DNA from 3 places in the Thioclava sp. GXIMD4216 genome. Region 1 is predicted to be linked to each of the others. Evidence: riboswitches for the same ligand, from Rfam matches in the RefSeq annotation. Region 1 holds a riboswitch; each other region holds the start of a gene.
The links. A riboswitch is a leader RNA that binds a small molecule or an ion and turns the genes downstream of it on or off. The one in region 1 is predicted to bind cobalamin.

Region 1 (5,211 bases):
TTGGCCACCAGAACCCCCACCATCACCGCTGTGACCGTGATCAGCAAGCCGCGTGTCCTGCGGATATCCACCCCCAACGAGGCCGCGCTCTCGGCACCGAAGGTAAAGGCATCCAGTGCACGCCGGTACCAAAGGCACAGCCCGACGCCCAGACAGGTCACAAAGACCGCTGGGGCCACGTCCTCCCAGCGCACGCCCGACAGATTGCCCATCAGCCAGAACATGATGCCGCGCGCCTGTTCGGCATTGGCCGAGCGGGCAATGATGAAGGCGGTGAGCGCGTTGAACATCTGGCTCCCCGCGATCCCCGCCAGAATGATGGCCGCCGCCCCCTGATTGCCGCGCCCGCCGCCCGGAATGGCATGGGCCAGCGCCACCACCGCCCCGAAGGCGGCCAGCGCCCCGACCAATGCCCCCGCAGACATCGACACGGCGCCCGCGCCGATACCCGCCACGCTGACAAGCACCGCACCGGTCGAAGCCCCTGCCGAAAGCCCCATCAGATAGGGATCGGCCAGAGGGTTCCGCAAAAGCGCCTGCAAGACCACCCCCGTCAAGGCCAGCCCCGCCCCGCAACTGGCGGCGACAATGGCGCGGGGCAGACGGTAGCTCCAGATGATACCGGCATCGATGCGGTCCAGCGGATAGCCCGCCTGCCACAGATGATTGGCCAGAACCTTATAGACGGTGGCCAGCGGCAGGCGGGTCTCGCCAATGGCCGCCCCTGTCAGCACAGTGCCCGCAAGGACCAGCGCGATGCCCCCCCAGACCATCCAAGGCGCGGCGGAGGCGCTCATTCGAAGGTCATATCCGAAAGCGCTTGCGACAGGCTGTCGAGCCCGTAGATGCTGCGCATGGTCGCGCTCATCGCATGGGCATCCATGACCACGATATGCCCCTCCCGCACGGCTTTCATCTGGCTTGCCACAGGGTCGGTCTTCAGAAAGTCCATCTTGGCCGCGACATCATCGGCGGGGAAGCGGCGCCGGTCCATTTTGGCGATCACGATCACATCCGGATCCGCTTTGGCAATGGTCTCCCAACCGACGGTAGGCCATTCCTCGTCCGACTCGATCACATTACGGATGCCGAGTTTACCCATCATATAGCCCGGCGCACCAAGACGACCGGCCACATAGGGGTCCAGCTCCAGATCCGCCGAGGAGAACCAGAAAACGGCCGACAGACCTTCGGGCAGGTCCAGCGCCTGCGCGCGCGCCACGGCTTGGGCTTCTGTCGCCTGCAACGCCGATACCAATGTCCGGCCTGCGGGCTGCACGTTGAAAATCTCGGCAAGCTGGGTGATCCCTTTATAGACCTGCTCGGGGGCAAAGGCCCCGACCCGCGTGCCGTCGCCACCGGTCGAATTGTCCTTGGTGTCGCAATCGGCGGGCATGATATAGGTGTTGACCCCGACATCGTCGAACATCTCGCGCGTGCCGACAATACCGCTCGGCCCGACATGCCATTCATATTGCACCGCAACAAGATCCGGCTTCTGCGCCAGAACACTCTCGAAACTGGGATCGTTATCGGCCAGACGCGGGATCGTCGCATTGACATCGGCAAATTGCGGCAGCACCGGATTGAACCACACCGAGGTGCCCTTGACCTTTCCTGCCAGCCCCAGCGAATAGAGGATCTCGGTCGCCGACTGTCCGATCGTCACCGCGCGTTCCGGTGGCGCCTCGATCGTGAGGCGTTTGCCGCAATTTTCTAGCACCAGCGGATACTGCGTAGCCCCCGTCTGTGCTGGCGTTTGCGCCCAAAGCGGCGTGCTGCCCAAAAGCAGTGCCAGACCGGCCGGTAAAATCAATCTCATATGCCCAATTCCTTCAGAAGGACCGGAAAGCACCATATGGGATGACGGATCCGCCGCCCCGCAGGGCGAAGGGAGACAACCCACCGACACACCCCGTCCGGTTTGAAAATCCGATGTCGGCAGGTCTCCTGACTGGCGCCTCATCGCCAGACCGCCCTTCCCAAAGCAGTCGATGCCTGCCTCAGTGGATTCCGGTCCGGCTCTTCGCCTACAGTTGCGGGGGCAGTTCCGGTTCCCGTAGTCCCACGGGGCGGATTCCCTATTATATCCTCTCGGATACCGACGCGATGTGTTTGTCACCCCCGCGCCCCGAGGTCAAGCGGCCAAAGCCCCCAACTGCGCGATGCCGCTCTCTGCGCGCCAAATGCCGAAAGGAGCCGCCCGCAACGGGCTCTTGCGCGCAATCCGCCCCGAACCGCCAGCTGTTGCACCAAGGCCAGCCCGACCTTCCCAGTCCCTGCGCGACAGTTTTGCCCATTTAATTCCCCGCGCTTGCAGCCTAAAATGGCAGCAAGACTGCCTAAAGCCTAAAGGGAGCATTCCGCGCATGGCCTCGCCGTTTTTTACCGGACCGGAGAATGGCAGGCCGCCGTCTCCCGCCGCCCATCGTTCGCTGATCTACCGTATGGCGCGGCGGCTCGAGGGATATTCCATCGGCATGGTGCCGGAATTCATTGGTGTCGCCGAAGGGTTGCGCGCCTCGCTGGCCTTTGCGGTGATGGTGCTGACCGCCGCCGCCAGCGGCGAGCCGAAGCTGCTTTGGGCGGCATTCGCAGCGTTCTGGGTCTGCCTCTGCGATCCGGGCGGGCGCGACCGGACCCGTATCCGCGCAATGGGCGCCTTCGTGGCCGCCGGAACCCTTGCCGCCTTTCTCGGTGCGGCCAGCGCGGGGCTTGGCCCGCTTTATGCCAGCCTGACGCTGATCCCGCTGATCTTCCTGCCGGCATTGGGCGGCATCTTCGGACCAAGCGGGGCCCAATCGGGCACGCTCATCTGTGTGGTGGGCGGGGTCGCCGTCGGGTTTCCCAATGATCCGGTCGCCTCGCTCCATCTGGCGGGGGCGTTCCTCGTGGGCGGGATCTGGGCGCTGGTGTTCAGTTTCTGGATCTGGAAACTGCGTTCGCAGGGGCCGGCACGGCGCGCGATCGCTTCGGTCTTCACCCGTCTGGCCGAGATGAACAGCGCCATGGCCGCACGTCTGGGCCGCGAAGAGATCCTCGGGGCGGCAGAACCCGAATACCGTCGCGCGCTGCGGGCCGCCATCGAACGCGCGCGCGGCACGATCCTTGGTCTGGGCAATGGCCATACCCAGTTCATGGCAGAACTGGGCAGCGCCGACCGGATCTTTGCGTCCATGATTGCCCTTGACCATATGCTCAGCGATCCGTTGAGCCCCGAGGAAGAAGCCCCCCTTCGCGAACAGTTGGCCCGTATCGGCGCCCTGCTCAGCGAGGCGCAGATGCAATCCATGACCCGCCATCCCCATCCCGAGCGGCTGGTCTGGGAAGCCGAGGACCTTGCCCGCGCCGCCGACCGCGCCGGTGCGCGCAGTCAGGCTGTGGTGCGCAATCTGGCCGAAGCCTTCCTGCGTTTTGCCGAACATCTGCGCGGCGACAACCTGTCGGGCAGCGCGCCGCAGCAGGACGGCACGCCGCGCCCCAGCTGGCGGCAGATCCCCGATGCGACCTTGCGCCATGCCCTGCGTCTGACGGTGGCAGTGGTGGTGACCTATCTGGTCTGTGTGGCGCTGGAGATGAAGTATTTCTACTGGGCCACGATGGCCACCATTGTGGTGCTACAGCCCGCGCTCTCGACCACATGGCCGCGCATGCTGGAACGGGTGCTCGGCTCGATTACGGGGGGGCTTTTTGCCGCTGGCCTGTTGGCCCTGTCGCCGGGGCAACTGCCCCTTCTGGCCGTCATAATCCCGACATCCGCAATCACCATCGCGTTCAAACGGGTCAATTATACGATCTTCACCATCGGGGTCAGCGCGCTCTTCGTGCTGGTGACCGAGCTGGTCATGCCCAATCACGGCATTGCCCTCTCGCGGGCGCTGGACAATATTCTGGGGTCGGTCATCGCCTTTGTCGTTGGGGCGACCCTCTGGCCCGGACGCGCCGAGCCGCATTTCCGCGATATTCTGGCGCAGGCCGTGCAGGCGAATATGGATTATGCCGCCGCCGCCGTGGGCAGCACGAGCCTGCCCGAGCCGGTCGATGCGCTGCGTCGTCAGGCCGGACTGGAAAGCACCAATGCCGAGACCATCCGCCAGCGCAAGCTGATGGAAGGGCGGCGCGGTGCCGACCAGTTGAACGCGGCGGGCGATGTTCTGGGGGCATTGCGGGTGCTGGCGGGGGCGGTGACCACCCATGCGCTGATCTCGCCCGAAGCCGATCCAGAGAAAGAGCATCTGCTCCGGCAGACCGCGCAGTCTTTCGCCGATGCCATCCGCCATGCGGGCGATGCCTCCCTGCCCGCTTTGCCCGCGCAGACCTCGCCCACGGACCTGCGCAAGGCGCTTGAGTTGCTGCAAAACCGGCTTGACCTCTATCTGAAAGCCTGAGCGGCGCCTCTTTGCTAGGCAAACGTCCGACCCTCTCCCTGCAAATCCGGCGATCACGCCGGATTTCTCTCGCCATCGGCCCGCCGGAGGCGAAGATACGCCCGAGAAACCGCGGATATCTGGGGCAAGGGCGATGAGAATTCTGGTGATCGGGGCAGGTGTGATCGGCACGACCAGCGCATGGGCGCTGCAAGAGCAAGGCCATGATGTCTGCCTGATCGAGCGCCAAAGCACCGCCGCCGAGGGCACATCCCACGCCAATGCGGGGATGATCACCCCCGGCTATACCGCGCCGTGGCCCGCCCCCAAAATCTGGCGCAAACTGCCCAGATGGCTGTTACAGAGCCACACGCCTTTCGCGATATCCCCGCCTCTGTCGCGCCGTGATCTGCGCTGGATGCTGGCCAGCCTGCGCCAGTGCCGCGCAAGATGCTACACGGCCAATATTCAGGCCATGATGGCCCTGTCGGTCTATAGTCAGGCGATGATGGCCCGCCTTCGCGACACTGTGCCACTGCACTATGCACAGCGCTTTGGCGGGACATTGCAACTGTTCCGCCATCCCGTCAGCCTGACGGATCTGCGCCTGCATACCGACTATCTGGATCAGCGCGAGATCCCCTATGAGGTGCTGGACCGCGCGGGCTGCCTTGCCAGGGAACCGGGGCTGGAACGGGCCGAAACACCGCCCGTCAGCGGGCTTTACATGCCGCAGGACGAAACCGGTGACTGCTGCCTTTTCACCAGACAGCTTGCCGCCGCCTTTGTCGCACGGGGCGGCGAGATCCGCTATGACACGCCTGTTTCCGGCCTTCTGGTGGAA
Region 2 (5,211 bases), on a different replicon from region 1:
TTGCAACCGGTTTGAGCCGCGCAATCTCACCGCGCAGCCAATCCGGCACACCCGCCGCTTTCAGGGAGGGCACAAAGACCCCGAAAGCTGCAAATCCCCGCGCCCGAAGCGCTTCGATCAAGGCATCGACAGGGGCGGTATCGGCCGCCGTCAGATAGGACCGGTAGAAGGTCACAAAGGCCACCGGCCCGGTGTCCTCGGGCGGCGCAATAACGCCCTTTTCGGGCAGGTAGAACCCGTAATCGGGCACCGATTTCAGCCCCGCCACCGGCCCCGCATACAGCCCCGCAGCCAGAGCAAGCTGGGCCAGCGCGGCCTGTGCGGCCACCGCCCCGCCCGCATCGCACAGCGCCTGCAAGCGCCGCAATGTCGAGACGGGCAGCGTGGAAAGCGTATCAAGGCGCGCATCCTCGCGCCCGTCCGCAGGCAGGACCGCAAGTGCGATGCCCTTGCGCCGCGCCAGATCCTGCAGGCAGGCCAGCCCGTAAGGCCAGTAGCTTTCGCCACCAATCAACCGCACAAGCACGCCCTTTGCCCCCGAAAGGGTCTGTTCGACATAGGTATCGACCGAAAGCGGATGTTTCAGCGCGACCAGATTGGCCAGTCGGCAAGAGGGCAGCGGGCTGCCCCCCTTCGCACGTTTCCAGCCTGCCGCGAACGCGCCCAGATCACTATCGGAAAAGGACAGCACCACCAGATCCGCAGGGGCCTGCGCCAGATCCTGCGGCTGATCGGATTGATCAAGCCCGTGAGTTTCGCGAAAGACGACATGCATGATTTAGGCCGATACCAGTCCCAAAGCGGTTTCGATCGCCGCACGGTCGATATGATCATGCTCGGCAATCACCACCAGCTGCGAGGCACGCGGACGGCTGCCCCAAGGCTGGTCGAACTGGCCGCGCAGGCGGGTGCCCACCGCCTGCACCAGATAGCGCATCGGCTTGCCCTTCACCGCCAGATAGCCTTTCATCCGTAGGATATTGAGATCCCCCGCCATCGCGATCATGCGTGCCTCAAGCCCTGCGATATCCTCGATCTCGCCCAGATCCACGACAATCGTGTCGAAATCGTCATGTTCATGGTCGTGGTGGCCGTCATGATGGGACGGGCGCGCCTCAAGGTCGTCTTCCGCCGCCGCATTCAGCCCCAAGATAACCTGCGGGTCGATTTCGCCTTCGGTCATCGGCAGGATCGGCAGCTTGCGCGGGGCCTCGGCCTCGATGACGGCACGGGCTTTTGCCAGCCCCTCTTCGCCCGCCAGATCGGCTTTGGACAGAAGCACGATATCGGCGCAGGCGATCTGGTCCTCGAAGACCTCCGACAGCGGCGTTTCATGATCAAGCGAGGGATCGGCGGCGCGCTGTGCATCGACCGCTCCCAGATCGGGCGCGAACTGGCCGGAGGCGACAGCCTCGGCATCCGCCAGCGCGATCACCCCGTCCACCGTGATCCGCGAACGGATCGCAGGCCAGTCGAAGGCTTTCAGAAGCGGTTTGGGCAGCGCCAGCCCCGAGGTCTCGATCAGGATATGGTCGGGGGTTTCAGGCAGCGCCAGAAGGCGTTCGATGGTGGGAATGAATTCATCGGCCACGGTGCAGCAGATACAGCCATTGGCCAGTTCGAGGATGTTATTCTCGGGGCAGTTTTCATCGGCGCAGGATTTGAGGATATCCCCATCCACCCCTGCGGTGCCGAATTCATTGACCAGCACGGCCAGACGGCGGCCTTGCGGGTTTTGCATCAGATGGCGGATCAGCGTGGTTTTGCCCGCGCCCAGAAACCCTGTGACAACCGTTACCGGAACCTTTGCGAGATTGGTCATTGATCACTCCTGCGGATCATTTTGCGGCGGAATACGCGCAATGGATTGTTTGCGAAAGATTACCGGGCGTGCGCGCCAAGGCACCAGACCATCGGTGGTGTCCTTATAGGCGCGGATCCCGCTAAGGATATCCTCAAGATGCAGATCGGGATCGAGATCGCCATAGACATAGGTCCAACGCTGCGCCCCTCCGGCCAGAACCATCGAACAGGACCGCGTGCAGGCCGAAAGACATTCGGCAGCCCGCACCTTTACGCCCTGCGGCAGGTCGGCGTGCTGCAGCGCCTGATGCAACCGCGTTCCCGGACGCGGATCGGCCTCGTCCCCTGCGCGGCGGCAGGTGGTGCAGATTGTCACGGTTACATCTGTCATATGCTCTCCCTTACAGGGCGCATAGCACTGGCCGAAAGCCGAAACCACCGGTTTCCCCTTCCGTCCGGCCACGACACACCCCGATCGCCCGTTCTCATCCGCGTCTCAGGCAGGTCTCCCGGCTTGCGAAGTCAGGAAGAGAGTCTCCTCCTGCCGGTCGCGCCTTCCCGGATGGCTCCAGTGGCATGCGGCCTCTTCGGTCACGGTCGCGGGGGCGGCTGCGCTTGGGACCGTGTCGCACCGTCCCTATCGCATTCCCTTTTCACCTGTCATAGACAGGAACCTGAACGCAGGGCTAAAAGACGTGAGTGCCCCGCCTTTGTCAAGGAAGGAGATCCCGATGCCCGAGACATCGCAAACGACCCACTCGCCCGAAGATATGGCCGACCGCCATGCCAGCAAGATGGCCAAGAAGAAGGCCGCCCGTGACAAGATCATGGCCACCAAGGAAGGCGAAAAAGGTCTGATCATCGTCAATACCGGCGCAGGTAAGGGCAAATCCTCTGCCGGTTTCGGGATGATCTTGCGCTGTATCGCCCATGAAATGCCCTGCGCTGTCGTGCAGTTCATCAAGGGCGCATGGGATACGGGCGAACGTCGTCTGATCGAAGAGCATTTCTCCAATATCTGTCAGTTCTACGCGATGGGGGAAGGTTTTACCTGGGAAACGCAGGACCGCGCCCGAGATGTCGCGATGGCCAAGCGCGGGTGGGAAAAAGCGAAAGAGCTGATCCGCAATCCGGAAATCCGTTTCGTGCTGCTGGACGAGATCAATATCGCGCTGCGCTATGACTATCTGGATATCGACGAGGTCGTGACCTTCCTGCGCGACGAGAAACCGCCGATGACCCATGTGGCGCTGACGGGGCGCAATGCCAAGGACGCGCTGATCGAGGTCGCCGATCTGGTCACCGAGATGACCTTGGTCAAGCACCCGTTCCGCTCGGGGATCAAGGGCCAGAAAGGCGTGGAATTCTGAACGATCGCGGGCCGTTTTTGCGAAAAGGCTTGCTTGACGCATCGTCCTTTGGAAGCCCTGCCGGACCAGTTTACATGCGGGGCTTTCGGGATGAGGGAAAACAAGGTTATTTTAACGATGTTACGCCATGATGCTCCTGCCACATTCGGCAGGGTCCCGAAGCTGGCAGAAGGTGGGCGCACCGCATTTCCCGAAGCCAGCTGCCACTGTCTTGGTCGAGATGCGGTGCAGTCCCGCCCGTGCTCGGCGGCTTGGGGGCGGGGCTGCCCTGGCGCGGCGCAGCGTGACGTGACAGGCCGGAGGGCTGCGTGATGGTGGCGCTGATGATTCAGGGCGCGGGCTCCAATGTCGGCAAATCGATGCTGGTGGCAGGGCTTTGCAGGGCCGCACGGCGGCGCGGGCTGACGGTGGCCCCGTTCAAGCCGCAGAACATGTCCAATAACGCAGCGGTCACGGCGGATGGTGGCGAAATCGGTCGGGCGCAGGCGCTTCAGGCACTGGCCTGCGGGCTGGAGCCCGTCACCGATATGAACCCTGTCCTGCTCAAGCCCGAAAGCGAGACGGGATCGCAGGTCGTGGTGCAGGGCCAGCGCCTGACCACCGTGCGTGCGCGGGACTATGCCGCGCTGAAACCGTCCCTGATGGGCGCGGTTCTGGACAGTTTCAACCGTTTGCGCGCCCGCCATGATCTGGTGATCGTCGAGGGCGCGGGCAGCCCGGCCGAGGTCAATCTGCGCGCCAATGACATTGCCAATATGGGCTTTGCCTGTGCCGCGGATGTGCCGGTGGTGCTGGCGGGCGATATTGACCGCGGCGGGGTCATCGCGCAGATCGTGGGCACGCAGGCCGTTCTGTCCGCGCAGGATGCGGCGCAGATTGCCGGCTTCCTGATCAACAAGTTCCGCGGAGATCCACGGCTTTTCGATGAGGGCTACCGGCTGATCGAGACACGTACCGGATGGCGCGGGTTCGGCGTTCTGCCGTGGTTTGCCGAGGCCGGTCGCCTCCCTGCCGAGGATGCGCTGGACCTGCCAAAAGTCTCGCAAGGGGCGGGGCTGAAAGTGGTCTGTCTGGGGCTGTCGCGCATTGCCAATTTCGATGATCTCGACCCCCTGATGCAGGAGCCTTCGGTTCAGGTCTCGATCCTGCGGGCCGGTCAGGCCCTGCCCGGAGACACCGATCTGGTGATTCTGCCCGGATCGAAATCGACGCGCGGCGATCTGGCCTTCCTGCGCGCGCAAGGCTGGGATATCGACCTGCAGGCCCATCTGCGGCGCGGCGGGCATATTCTGGGGATTTGCGGGGGATACCAGATGCTTGGCCGCAGCATTCAGGACCCGCACGGGCTGGAAGGGCCTGCGGGCACCGAGGCGGGGCTGGGCTTTCTGGAGGTCGATACGCAGATGGTGGCGCAAAAGCGCCTGACCCGCGTCAGCGCCCGTCATGCCGCCTCGGGCGCGATGTTTTCCGGCTATGAAATCCATATCGGGCGCAGTGATGGCCCCGATAGGGCGCGCCCCTTTGCCTATGTCGAGGGCACGCCCGAGGGGGCGATATCGGCGGATGGACGGGTCAGCGGCAGCTATCTGCACGGGATGTTCGGTGATGACGGGTTCCGCAGCGCATGGCTGCGCGCGCTGGGGGCACAGTCTAGCGGCATGAATCACGGCGCGCTGGTCGAGGCGACGCTTGACCGGCTTGCCGACCATCTGGAAGCCCATCTGGATGTGGCGGGGCTACTGGCCCTCGCCCGTTAGGACCGCCTCCAGCCGTGCCCATTCCTGCGCGGATCCGGGCAGGCCCAGCCTGATCCAGCGCGGATGCCACGGGAAAATCCGGCTCCAGATGCGCGCGCGTGCAAGGCGGGTCTGCGCGCCTGTGGCATCGGGGGTCTCGTATAGCCGGAACAGTTCGGCCCCGCCCGCCCGTTGCCAGCCCGCGCGCTGTGCGAGGCTGTCCATACGGATGACATCCTCATGCAGCCGCGCGCAGGTCTGTTGCTGCCAGCGGGTATCGGCCAGCGCCTGCTGCCCGATCA
Region 3 (5,211 bases), on a different replicon from region 1:
CTTAAGGGGGATTGGGGCAATTCGGGGAAGCGCACAAACCGCCGTCGAGGAACTCGGAAGCCGGACGGGCTCAAAGCGGATGTTCGCCCTCGGCGGTCAGAGCGCAAAGGATGGCGAGACCTGCACTAGCAGAAGGCGGAGGATCGGTCCTGTTATGGTTGGAAAAAGAAATCCAATATGTTTTGATCAGTATATTGGGTCTATTTATCCCCTTAGCACAACTACGTGTAATTGTCTTATGATATCTCCGCATATCGCCTGCGCGCAAATGCGGATTGTGCGTTCGGCAGATCAATTTATAAAACGGCCTAGCTTACGAAAGTAGGCTGAAAGCGTAACGAGTTTCCTTTTAATCCGGATACTGTTCGAAAATCCGGTTGCTTGGCTTCGGGATCGGCTCCGCTCGTTCCTGAAGTGGATGCCCTTTCGATGACGCGGCCAAGCACAGTGGCGTGTTTTACCAGTGCAGGTTCTCAGGGTTCGTACCGTTGGGCCAGTCGGTCCGCGGTATCGACCTTTTCCTGATCCTTCCGCTATGCGTCCTTCAGATATGCGGTGTCGAGCGCGGTTCGAGCGTGGCCCATGCCAGGCAGGGACCATGCGCCTATCGCCCGGGGGCGATAGTTTCCCGCCTTTCTGCCTCAGGCGCTGTGCCGTGTTTTGCGCATCAGATAGATATCCATGATCCAGCCGTGGGTTCTGCGGGCCTCGGCGCGGGTCTTCATGATCTGCGGTGCCATGCGCGAGAGCGGGCCGCTCAGGCGGATTTCTTCTTTCATACCGGCATAGGCGGACCACCAGATCTCGATACCTTCCGGATCGAGAGCCTCGAAGGCTCCGCCCTGATCCAGCATCACGACAACTGTCCCGATGCTTTCGGGCCAGCCCTCCTGGCGCAGCTTGCGCCCGGTGGTGATGGCCACGGCCGCGCCGATTTCGTTCAGCGGGATCGCGTGGCCCGCAGTCATCGCCTGTATCGCGGTGATCCCGGGCACAACGCTCAGCTCGAGCGGGGTAGCGCGCGCCACCCTTTCGGCAATGCGCAGGGTGCTGTCGTAAAGCGACGGATCGCCCCAGACCAGAAACCCCGCGCGCCCGCCTTTTGGCAAGGCCGCGTGCAATTCGCGCTCCCAGATGCGGGCAATGTCGTCATGCCAGTCATCGACCCTGCGACGATAATCGGGTTGGGCGGGGTCGCGCACCGGCAACCGGAATTCGCGCAGCTGTGGCCCCTGCGTGCCGGTGACCCTGGCGCAGATCGCGCGGCGCGCTTCGGCCAGATCGTCTTTCCCGGGGCCCTTGAGCGGGATCAGGATCACATCGCAGGCCCTGATCGCGTCAATGGCCTGCAAGGTCAGATGGTCAGGATTACCGGCCCCGATCCCGATCAGCGACAGATGGAACATCCTACTCCCCCGAAAGATGAAAAGCGCGCCCCTTGCGGAACGCGCCTTGTCTTTAACAGGTTGGAACGGGGCTCACCAGTTCTTCGCCCCGTTTCTTCTGCGAAACCGTCGCGCGGCCTCAGGCGGTATAGACCCGCGAAAGCACGAAACGGTTGCGCCCGATCGCCTTGGCACCGGCCAGAACGGCCAGATCGATCAGCGGCTCCAGCAGGATCACCGACATATAGGCAATACCGAAGGTCGCCACATTTGCCAAAGACGCCGCCGAGACGCCCTCGCCATAAAGGACCCAGAACGCGACCCAGGCGACAACGCCCCCCTGATAGGCGGTCGAAAGTGCCAGTGCCTGACGATAGGTGATATCGGCATAGGCCGTGTGAGGCGCGATGAGACGTTTGGCCAGTGCCGAAAGCGCAAAAAGCGGGACCAGCAGCGTGGTGACGTTCATGAAATATTGCGGCAGATCGAAGGGGGCAAAGAACAGCCCCTGCAGCAGCAGCCCCATTGCCAGACCGATGGCCGCCGGCACAAGGCCCAAAGTCAAAAACAGCGTCGAGCCCAGAATCAGGTGGACTTCGGACACGCCGACCGCGTGATGCGGAAAGACTTCGAAAAACACGAAAACGGCAGCGGTGGCCGCAACGGCGCGTGCAAGCGTGACCGGCAGATCGCCAAGATGGAGGGTTTTGATCGCCTCGCGGGTGACATAGGTGGCCGCGCCTGCGGCGGTGGCATAGCTCAGAAACAGTTTGGCGCCCGTAACGACGCCCGGTTCGATATGCATAGCGGTATCTCCCTGCCGTCGACCCCGACGGCGTGATTGATGGAACAGACAGGGCTTGCGCCCCGACGCACGGCAGGTCTCCTGACTTGCGGTTCATCGCCATCGCGCCGCCTTCCCCCGATTTCGGACCGGAGTGGCTGTCAGGCGCGGACTCGCCGCTTACAGTTGCGGGGGCAGTTCCGGATTTGGCGCCTGATGGCTACACCGCACCGGATTCCCTTTTCATCCGGCAACACCTCTTGGCTGCCGGAAACCGTCTCTCTGGTTTTGAATAAGCAAAGGGCTCAGGTCAATAAGACCTAAGCCCCGAGCGGAAGTTTTTCTCTGTAGCTGTCTCGGATTCGCGTCTCAGGCGGGGGCAAGCGCCCCGTAAAAGATCAATGCCGGTTTTTGCGACACGGCTCCGGCGGATAGTTCCGCCGTTATCTTGGCCGCCAGCGCGCGCATCGTGCCGCGCCAGATCACCTCGTCGGGATGGGAAATCGATTCGGCCATCAGCGCCGGAGTGTCCAGATCCAGCCCCGCCTCGGCCAGCCGCTCGGACAGCGCAACAAAGGTCCGGCGTGCCATATAGACCGCCGTAACGGCCTGCGGATCGGCCAGCGCGGCCATATTCATCTCGTCGGGCAGCGCCCCCGTGACATCATGGCCGGTGACAAATTGCAGCCGCCGCGCCGTCAACCGCCGTGTCAGCGGGATTTGCGCCGCCGCCGCCGCCGAAGAGGCCGCCGTCACCCCGGGAACGATCTCGAAGGCGATCCCCGCCGCACGGCAGGCGGCCAGTTCTTCTTCCAGCCGCCCGAAAATACCGCAATCGCCGGATTTCAGCCGCACCACCTTGCCGCCGCTGCGGGCATGGTCGACCAGAAGGCGGCTGACATGGTCCTGTTTCGGCGAGGGGCGCCCTGCCCGCTTGCCAACGCCGATCAGGTCACAATCGGGGCGTGCAAGATCAAGGATCGGTCCGGCAGAGAGATCATCGAACAGGATGGCGTCGGCCTGCCGGATACGGTCGGCGGCGCGCAGGGTCAAAAGCTCCGGATCCCCCGGACCCGACGAGACGAAACTGACGAAACCGCTCATGCGACCTCCGAAATCAGGTGAAAGAATGTCCCGCTGACATAGCCCCTGCGCGAGCCGGTTTCCACCACCGATGCACCCGCCGCATCCACCACCTCGGCCAAAGGCAGATCGGGTTGCGCGAGGATGGTCGAGAAATGGAACTCGTGCCCGCGCAGTCTCTGGCCTGCCGCCAGACCGGGGATGGGCGCGGCCAAGGTGGCCAGCCGGTAGCCCAGATGCATCTTGCGCGCCGCATAGGATGTCTCGAGCCCCAGCAATCCTGCCATCTGGTGGCGGTGCCCGTCCTTATCGACAAGCCCTTGCCCCAACACCATATAGCCGCCGCATTCGCCATGCACGGGGCGGGTTCCGGCCAAAGCCGTCAGACCCGCCAGAAAACGCCCGTTCGCAGCCAGACGCCCTGCATGCAATTCGGGATAACCACCGGGCAGCCAGACGCAATCGGCGCTTGGGTCGGGGGCCTCATCCGCCAGCGGCGAGAAGGGCATGATCTCGGCCCCTGCGGCGCGCCATCCTGTTACAAGATGCGGATAGAGAAAGGAAAATGCCTGATCCTGCGCAAGTGCGATGCGTTGTCCGGGCGGGGGAACGGGGCGTCCGGCCCCTGCGGGACATTGCGTCGGTGCGGCCAGTTCACGGATCTGCGCCAGATCCAGATGGGCGGTCACCAGATCAGCCATCGCGTCAATCTGTGTCTCAAGCTCGGGGCGCTCGCTGGCCTGAACCAGCCCCAGATGGCGCGAGGGCATTTCAAGCCCCCTGACCCGTGGAAGGCAGCCCAGACAGGGCACAGCCGCTGCGGCCAGACCCTCGCGCACCATCGCCTCGTGACGCGGGCTGGCCACGCGGTTGACAACCACGCCCGCCACCCGCACATCGGCGCGCAGCCGTGCAAAGCCCAAGGCCACCGCGCCGACCGATTGTGCCTGACCGGATGCATCGATCACCAGCACCACGGGCCAGCCTGTCAGCGCCGACAGATCCGCCGCCGTCCCGCGCGCCGTAGCCCCGATCGCGGCGACCCCGTCAAACAACCCCATCGCGCCTTCCGCGATCACCAGATCGGCCCCCTGCGCAGTGGCGATGATCTGCCCCATCAGCCCCGCCGGCATCGCCCAGCTGTCAAGATTGGCCGAGGCCATGCCCGAGGCCGCATGATGAAAGCCCGGATCGATGTAATCCGGCCCCGCCTTGAACGGGCGGACCACCACGCCCGCCCGCCGGAAGGCGCGGAGCAAGCCCAATGTCAGCGTGGTTTTGCCAGTGCCCGATCCGGTGGCCGAGACGATCAGCCCGTCGGGGATCATTCCTGCCCCTCCGGAAAGCGCGGCGCGGTGCCCACGGGGCGGTAGCGGCGGTCGTAATCGCCCGCGTAAAGGCAGCTCTCGGCAAAGCCTTCCTGCGCAAGGCTCCGCCCCACCAGAATAAGTGCCGTGCGCCCGCGTAGCCCGTCGCTGGCGGCGATCACCTCACCCAGATGCGAGCGCAGGATCTGCTGGTCGGGCCAGCTTGCGCGCCAGACCACGGCCACCGGACAATCCGCCCCGTAAAACGGGGTCAGCCGCGCGACGACCTCGTCAAGCACATGCACCGACAGATGGATCGCCAAGGTCGCGCCGCTGCGTGCAAAGGTTTCCAGCGTCTCGTTTTCCGGCATGGGCGAGGCGCGGCCCGAGGTGCGCGTCAGCACCAGCGATTGCGCGACACCGGGCAGGGTCAGTTCGGTTTCAAGTGCCGCCGCCGCCGCCGCAAAGCTGGGCACACCGGGGCAGATCTCGTAGGGGATGGCCTCGGCACGCAGACGGCGCAGCTGTTCGCCCATCGCCGACCAGATCGACAGGTCCCCCGAATGAAGCCGCGCCACATCCTGCCCGGCCTGATGCGCCTTACGGAGTTCGGCGATGATCTCGTCCAGTGAAAGCGGAGCGGTATTGATGA

Region 2: it holds a riboswitch for cobalamin, as region 1 does, so the genes downstream of both, WDB88_RS09135 (DUF1636 domain-containing protein) here and WDB88_RS15380 (ABC transporter substrate-binding protein) in region 1, are expected to answer to the same signal.
Region 3: it holds a riboswitch for cobalamin, as region 1 does, so the genes downstream of both, WDB88_RS09070 (energy-coupling factor ABC transporter permease) here and WDB88_RS15380 (ABC transporter substrate-binding protein) in region 1, are expected to answer to the same signal.

Annotation. Positions count from the first base shown of each region.
Region 1 covers NZ_CP149927.1:466,453-471,663, forward strand. Annotated here, with positions in the region: gene WDB88_RS15375 (iron chelate uptake ABC transporter family permease subunit) at 1-797, opposite strand, end outside; gene WDB88_RS15380 (ABC transporter substrate-binding protein) at 794-1,822, opposite strand; cobalamin riboswitch at 1,923-2,121, opposite strand; gene WDB88_RS15385 (FUSC family protein) at 2,370-4,388, shown strand; gene WDB88_RS15390 (D-amino acid dehydrogenase) at 4,522-5,211, shown strand, end outside.
Region 2 covers NZ_CP149926.1:1,840,643-1,845,853, forward strand. Annotated here, with positions in the region: gene cobN (cobaltochelatase subunit CobN) at 1-775, opposite strand, end outside; gene cobW (cobalamin biosynthesis protein CobW) at 779-1,822, opposite strand; gene WDB88_RS09135 (DUF1636 domain-containing protein) at 1,826-2,194, opposite strand; cobalamin riboswitch at 2,285-2,496, opposite strand; gene cobO (cob(I)yrinic acid a,c-diamide adenosyltransferase) at 2,535-3,173, shown strand; gene WDB88_RS09145 (cobyric acid synthase) at 3,485-4,930, shown strand; gene cobD (threonine-phosphate decarboxylase CobD) at 4,910-5,211, opposite strand, start outside.
Region 3 covers NZ_CP149926.1:1,827,198-1,832,408, forward strand. Annotated here, with positions in the region: gene cobF (precorrin-6A synthase (deacetylating)) at 642-1,406, opposite strand; gene WDB88_RS09070 (energy-coupling factor ABC transporter permease) at 1,525-2,190, opposite strand; cobalamin riboswitch at 2,244-2,463, opposite strand; gene cobA (uroporphyrinogen-III C-methyltransferase) at 2,539-3,273, opposite strand; gene WDB88_RS09080 (cobyrinate a,c-diamide synthase) at 3,270-4,580, opposite strand; gene cobM (precorrin-4 C(11)-methyltransferase) at 4,577-5,211, opposite strand, start outside.